3 regions of the Brevibacterium atlanticum genome follow, and region 3 is predicted to be linked to each of the others. Evidence: predicted binding sites of a transcription regulator. Region 3 holds the regulator's gene; each other region holds the start of a gene.
What was found. The regulator LexA, encoded in region 3, represses DNA repair genes until DNA is damaged. The targets are predictions, from matches to a motif close to TCGAACANNTGTTCGA.

Region 1: a site for LexA is predicted at 1,027-1,042, ahead of GUY23_RS17085 (tyramine oxidase subunit B). Genes of this name have one in related genera too.
Region 2: a site for LexA is predicted at 925-940, ahead of GUY23_RS02055 (HNH endonuclease signature motif containing protein). Genes of this name have one in related genera too.

The regions. Positions count from the first base shown of each region.
Region 1 is NZ_CP050152.1:3,843,583-3,845,850, reverse strand. Features, by position in the region: gene GUY23_RS17090 (LysR family transcriptional regulator) at 1-919, opposite strand, end outside; gene GUY23_RS17085 (tyramine oxidase subunit B) at 1,102-2,268, shown strand, end outside.
Region 2 is NZ_CP050152.1:462,375-464,642, forward strand. Features, by position in the region: gene GUY23_RS02055 (HNH endonuclease signature motif containing protein) at 1-836, opposite strand, end outside; gene GUY23_RS02060 (LysR family transcriptional regulator) at 1,167-2,084, shown strand.
Region 3 is NZ_CP050152.1:2,674,511-2,676,778, forward strand. Features, by position in the region: gene GUY23_RS11915 (histidinol-phosphate transaminase) at 1-372, opposite strand, end outside; gene GUY23_RS11920 (LysM peptidoglycan-binding domain-containing protein) at 469-807, opposite strand; gene lexA (transcriptional repressor LexA) at 1,042-1,797, shown strand; gene GUY23_RS11930 (ATP-dependent DNA helicase) at 1,894-2,268, opposite strand, start outside.

The DNA of each region.
Region 1 (2,268 bases), 1.2 Mb from region 3:
GCCCGATGTTCGAGGCTTCGAGCAGGCAGTCGACGAACCCCTCGACGAGGGCGGGCGGCTGTGTGTTCGGCCCCGTGACGGCCAACAGGCGAGTGACGGGGGAGCCGGCGAGCGGCACCGCGACGATGGACGGAGGCAGCAGATGCCGAATCGATTCGGGGAGGATGCTCGTGCCGACACCGGCCGCCACGAATCCCAGAGCGGTCTCCTGGTGGATGACCTGCTCGACCACGGTCACCGCGGCGCTGTGCTCGCCCAGGGCCATCGACACGCGATCGACGAACCCGGGCATGAGCTCCCGGGAATAGGCGATCATCGGCACGCGGCTGATCTGACGGGCCGTCACCTCCGCCTGCTGCGCCAATCGGTGTCCCTTGGGCAGACAGGCGACCAACCGCTCGTCGTAGACGGGCACGGACGACAGTCGACCACGACCATCGGCCGTCCGAGCCTCGGAAGCCACGGTGGAGACGTCATCGCGGACGATCCCCACGTCGAGCTGACCGGCGGACAGCCGATCGAGCTGCTCACCGGAGGCCAAGGGCACGAGGTCGAGGGTGACCTGAGGGTGGCTCTGCCGGAACATCGTGACGACCTCGGGAAGGAACGTATATCCGGCCGAGCTGACGAAGCCGACGGTGAGCCGACCAGCCCTGCCTTCAGAGAAGTCGCGCAGCTCCTCCACTGCATGATCGAGGTCGCCGAGCAGGCGCGAGGCGCTGTCGAAAAACCGGGAACCCGCCGCAGTGAGAGAGACGCTGCGAGTGCTGCGGTCGAAGAGCTTCACCCCGAGCTCGCGTTCGAGCTTGCCCACGTGGAGGCTCAGCGGCGGCTGCGACATATGCAGCCTCTCCGCGGCGCGACCGAAGTGCAGCTCGTCCGCGACGGCGACGAAGTACCGCAGCTGTCGAAGTTCCATGGGCCTACGATAGCCAGTCGCTGTGGTGCGGAGATTTCTCCGTTGTTTCCGCAATATTTCGGGCGTTCTGCCTGGTCAGATTGAGAGCGATTCGCTCACAGTCGGCCCTGAAAATGTATTGGACGCCGGTCTGCTGCCCGGGGTTGTCTGGAAAAGGTCCGACCCCACCGCAAGGAGCAGCCATGAGCGCAGTCACCATGATCCCCACCGCCGACACCGTCCCGACGACCGCACCGACCGGCACCACGATCGACATGCTCTACCTCGACGAACCGCAGATGATCGCCGCCGGCGTCAAGGACATGGAATCCTGCATGGAGGTGATGGAGGAGGTCCTCGTCCTCGTCGCCGAGGGCGACTACCGGATGGCCGGGAACTCCGCGAACTCGCACGGCGCCCAGATCTCCTTCCCCGCCACCAGCCCGTTCCCCACCATGCCGGTCGACGCCTCCGACCGGCGCTTCATGGCCATGGCCGCCTACCTCGGCGGACGCTTCGACACCGCCGGAGTGAAATGGTACGGATCGAACGTCGACAACCGTGACAAGGGGCTGCCGCGCTCCATCCACCTCATCGTGCTCAACGACAAGGAGACCGGTGCCCCCTTCGCGATCATGTCGGGCAACCTCGAAAGCGCGTACCGCACCGCAGCCGTCCCCGGAGCCGCTGCGAAGAAGCTGGCCCCCGTCGATGCCGCGCGATTGGGCATCATCGGTCCCGGAGCGATGAACAAGTCGGCCCTGCACGCGATGACCCTCGCCCGCCCGAGCCTCACCGACATCGTCATCCACGGTCGCCGTCGCAGCACCTCGGAGTCCTTCGCCGACTACGTCCGCGCTCACTACCCGCAGTTCACGACGATCGAGATCAGCGACACCGTCGAGGGTGCGGTGAGCGACTGCGACATCGTCTCCGAAGCCGTCACCGGACTCGTCGGATCGGAGAACTACCCCTACATCGACGGCGACTGGATCAAACCGGGAGCCTTCCTCAGCCTCCCTGCGAACCTGCGGATGGACAAGGACTACACGCTCTCGGGCCGGGCCCGACTGCTCGTCGACGCGAAGAAGATCTACGAGGCCTGGGCCGAGGAATATCCCGCGCCCTCCCACGAAACCGCCTTCGGAATGATCGGACTCTACTGGCAGGACCTCATCGACGACGGCGCACTCGACGAGAGCCGCGTCGTCAACATCGGCGACGTCTTCTCCGGCAAGGCGCCGGGACGCGAATTCGACGACCAGCCCATCCTCTTCAGCGTCGGCGGCATGGGTGTCGAAGACGTCGCCTGGGGAAAGACGGTCTACGAGAACGCCGTGCAGGCAGGCCTCGGCACCGCGCTCAATCTG
Region 2 (2,268 bases), 1.9 Mb from region 3:
GACAGCGTCCCCAAGTGGAACTGCTCGGCCACCAAGGGGTGTTCGGGTTCGAGGCGCTGCCCGTCGAGGGTCACTCGGCCGCCGAGGCTCTCGGCGAGCCTGGCGCGTCGGTTGGCTTCGCGTCCGGTCAGGTTGAGACGGCTCTGGATGAGGTCTTTGGGCGTCTTCGCTCCGCTGTCCGTCGGCGTGCCGACTCGTTCGTAGACCGACAGAGCCAGGGTGGACAGGGAATCGCTGAGTCGACGGAGCGCTTCAGCGCCGTCGATGACGTGCAGTGCCTCGTTCGGTCCCATGGGGCGGTCGAACGTGCGCAGCTTCTCGTCAAGACCGGTCAGCGAAGTGATGGCGTCGGTGATCTCGGGTGCGCAGTCGGCGAGGTCGCTCCATGTGGTGTCGGGCAGGAGCGGGTGGCGCGACGTCCGCTGAGCGGCTGCAGCATCGTCGGACGCTTCTTTCCGCGCGGGCTCGTCGTCTTCCCATGCGGGTTCATTGTCGCCGGGGTCCGTAGGGGGTCCCGGGGTGATGGTGCCGTTCTCTGTTTCTTCTGACCACGGGGGAGAACCCGCGTCTTCGTCCGCAGTATTGCCGGCGTCTGCGGCGGCTGACTCCAGTGGTTCGGTGGGGACCGGATCCAGGGCATCGAACACCTCGGCGAAGGGGTGTCCGGTGAGATCGAGGCCGGCGGCTCTGAGCTGCTCTCTCAGAGAGGGGAGGTCCGGCGTGGTGTCGCTCGGCCCGATCTTCGGCCTATTGCCCGCATCGCTGCGCGAGCCGGAATCGGTGCGCCGAGCACGCCGATTCGACTTACGTCGCTTGCGATCGGGAGTGTAGGTCACTGGCTCGAGCTCCGTTCTCCATTGAAGGTCTCTTTCTCAAATTCTAGTGCTTATCGAAAGCAGAAGCAATAGCAGATTCGAAAAAACATCGAATATAAATCCGATGTACTAACATCTATGATTCGCAGCGTCCGTAGGGTAGAGAATCTGCGCTCATGACTGTCGTGATGATCGGATGATCGAGTCCGTGAAGATTCACGATAGACGGCGGTAGTGACATGAGCGCCGGGTCTCGGCGGTGTGGAGCGGGCCGCAGATGAGAAGTGGCACCGGAGTCCACCGGACGATGGGAAAGTGCGAATCAACAGTGCGATGGGAAGATAGGGGACCATGGGACTCGATTTCACCCTCGTGCAGCTGCGCTACTTCCAGGAGGTCGCGCGGCGCGAGCATATGACCGAGGCGGCCAAGCACCTCAACGTCACCCAGTCCGCGATCTCGACAGCGATGGCGCAGCTCGAACGCACGTTGGGGCTCGACCTCTTCATTCGGCAGCGCAACCGGTCGGTGGTGCTCTCGCCCGCCGGGAAGCGATTCCTCTCAGAGGTCACGCCTTTCCTCGAAGCCTCCGACAACCTCGGCGAGACTGCCTTGGGCCTCTCCCGTCATCTCAGCGGTGACCTCACGGTCGGAGTCTTCTCGCCGATCGCGCCCACCCGCCTGCCGCTCATCCACGACGAATTCGAAAAGCGCTACCCGGACGTTCGGGTCAACTACCTCGAAGCGGATCTCCATGAACTCCAGCAGGCGCTCGTCGCGGGACACTGCGATATCGCGCTGACCTACACCTTGGGTCTGACCGACCGGTTCGACACCTACCTCATCGATGTCGTGCGACCACACGCGCTCGTCTCGCTCAGCCACCGCCTCGGTGGAGGTGGGGAAGGTCCGCGCCCGATCCGATTGGAGGAACTCGCCGAAGAGGACTACATCCAACTCGATCTGCCCTTCAGTCGGCAGTACTACGACGAACTCTTCCGCATCGCCGGTGTCACTCCGAAGGTGCGACATCGGTTCTCCGGATACGAGACCGTGCGTTCGTTTGTCGCGATGGGACTCGGGTACTCCATGCTCAGTCAGAGCGTGTCGTCAGGGACGTATATCGGTTCCAAGACCGTCGATGTGCCGCTGCTCGATGATTTCCCCAGCATCGATCTCGCTCTCGTCTGGCCGACCGAGCTGCGGTTGAGTCGACGGGCGCAGGCGTTCTGTGAGCTGACTCGGGAGATCCTCGGTCCCGAGGGGTGACCCGCTGCTGCGGGTGCGCCGGCCCCCGCGCTGGGAGCGCCGTGATCCGTCCCTGCGGGTGAGGACCGATCCACACCGGTGGATGTGCGCAATACACCCATCTCATCAATTGAATCTATGGCGAGCTTCAACAGTATCTGTTGGACTCATGTGGCGTGGATCGCAAAGATGGTGGAAATCATCC
Region 3 (2,268 bases):
CGGGGTGAAGCCGAGAACGGTACGGCCCGGTCCACCGAAGGCCTGGACGATGTGGCTGAGGACTTCGTTCGAGCCGTTGGCGGCCCAGATCATGTCGGGGCTGAGTTCGACCGTGTCGCCGGCACGGCTGTTGACGCCGTCGAGGTAGGTCACCAGGTGTTCGCGCAGAGCGGTGAATTCGCGGTCGGGATACCGGTTGAGTCCGGCGTAGTGATCCTCGACTGCGGAACGCATGCTGTCGACGACGACTTCGGGCAGCGGATAGGCGTTCTCGTTGACGTTGAGCTGAACCGGCACGTCGAGGTGCGGCGCGCCGTACGGCTTGAGTCCGACGAGGTCCGAACGCACTGGCAGAGATTCGATGTTTCCCACGCGAACAGTCTACCGAGAGACACCGTTCGACCTCGCGGCGGGTCGGGCCGCGAGACGCCGGCACCGGCGTCCGCCGGGCTGAGGCCGGGTAGTGCCTCAGTCGACGGGAACGTCGAGGGTCTGTCCGGGATGGACGGTCGGGGTCGAGAGGTGGTTGATCTCGATGATGTCGGAGACGACATCACGGGTATCGCGGTCGATGCCGAGATTCGAGGCCACGGTCCACAGCGATTCGCCGTCGCCGACGACGACCGAATCGGCGGCGATGCCGACGCTCTCGGATTCCGTCTCGGCCACAGCGGCGGCCGAGAACGACTGAGTTGCCAGGAAGAGTGCTCCGCCGATGACGACGAGAGCAATGAGCAGAGTTCTGAGCAGGCGCACCGCCTGACGTCCACGAGTGGTCAGGCGCAGTCCTGTGTTCTGTGCAGACATCGCATTACCTCTTTCATTCGTACGATTCCACCAGCAATCGGTAGAACGTCTGTTCTATTCAACATGCCAATCGAACAAATGTCCAGTCCGACTCGAACATCTATGCGACAATGAGAGGGAACCAGCGTTGTTGATTGATCTGTCAGAACCATCTCAGTCGGCACTGACACGAGATTCTCCGCAGCGGAGAACACGGTGTTCAGCGGCAGGGAATAGAACGAAGGGGAACGAGCAATGGTTCAGAACAAACGAGGCAGAGGCAGGCCTCGCAACGAGGATGTCGCCAGCGAGATCGCTGCCGCCCGCAGCGATGACGAAGTGGTGCAGATCCCGGAGGGTTCGACCGGTGAGGGCGACTTCCGCCTCTCCCCCAGGCAGCGTCTCGTGCTCGAGACCATCGAACGCGCTGTCGTCACCAACGGCTACCCGCCGAGCATGCGTGAGATCGGCGAGGCTGCCGGACTCGCCTCGCTCTCGAGCGTCGCCCATCAGCTCTCCCAGCTCGAACGCCTCGGCTACGTCCGTCGCGATCCGAAGCGCCCGCGTGCCATCGAGGTGGTCAACCCCTTCGAAGAGGAAGAGGCGGAGCGCGCGAAGTTCGAGGAGCTGTCGAACAACACCGTGCAGGTGCCGGTCGTCGGTCGCATCGCCGCCGGCGGTCCGATCCTCGCCGAGCAGGAGGTCGACGATGTCTTCTCCCTGCCGACCCAGGTCGTCGGCTCCGGCGAGATGTTCCTGCTCAAGGTCGTCGGCGATTCGATGATCGAAGCTGCCATCTGCCACGACGACTGGGTGGTCGTGCGCAAGCAGCACACCGCGGACAACGGTCAGATCGTCGCTGCCCTCCTCGACGGCGAGGCGACGGTGAAGACGCTCAAGCGCAAGGCCGGTCAGCAGTGGCTGATGCCGCAGAACGAGAACTACGAACCCATCGACGGCACCTACGCCCAGATCATGGGCCTGGTCGTCGCGGTCATCCGCCGCCTCTGACCCGCCCTCCGGCGAGAGCCACTCCCGCCGCTGAATCGAACGCCCGCGACCACCCGGTCGCGGGCGTTCGTTCTATTCCGGCTCTGCGTCGGCGGACTATTCTGACTCAGCCTCGGCGAGGCGGCTCAGGCTCGTGCGCACGAGCTGAGCGTTCGTCGTCGGCCACATCGGCGGCATCGAGTTGACGAGGAACCCGGCATAGCGTGCCGAGCGCAACCTGGAGTCGAGCACGGCGACGACTCCCCTGTCCTTCGTCGAGCGGATGAGTCGGCCGGCACCTTGGGCCAGTCGCAGGGCGGCGTGGGTCGCGGACACGGCCATGAAGCCGTTGACCCCATGCTGATCGGCATCGCGTGCCCGGGCCTGCATGAGCGGGTCGTCGGGCCGGGGGAACGGCAGTCGGTCGATGATGACGAGTCGGTTCGTCCGGCCCGGTACGTCGACGCCCTGCCACAGCGACATCGTGCCGAA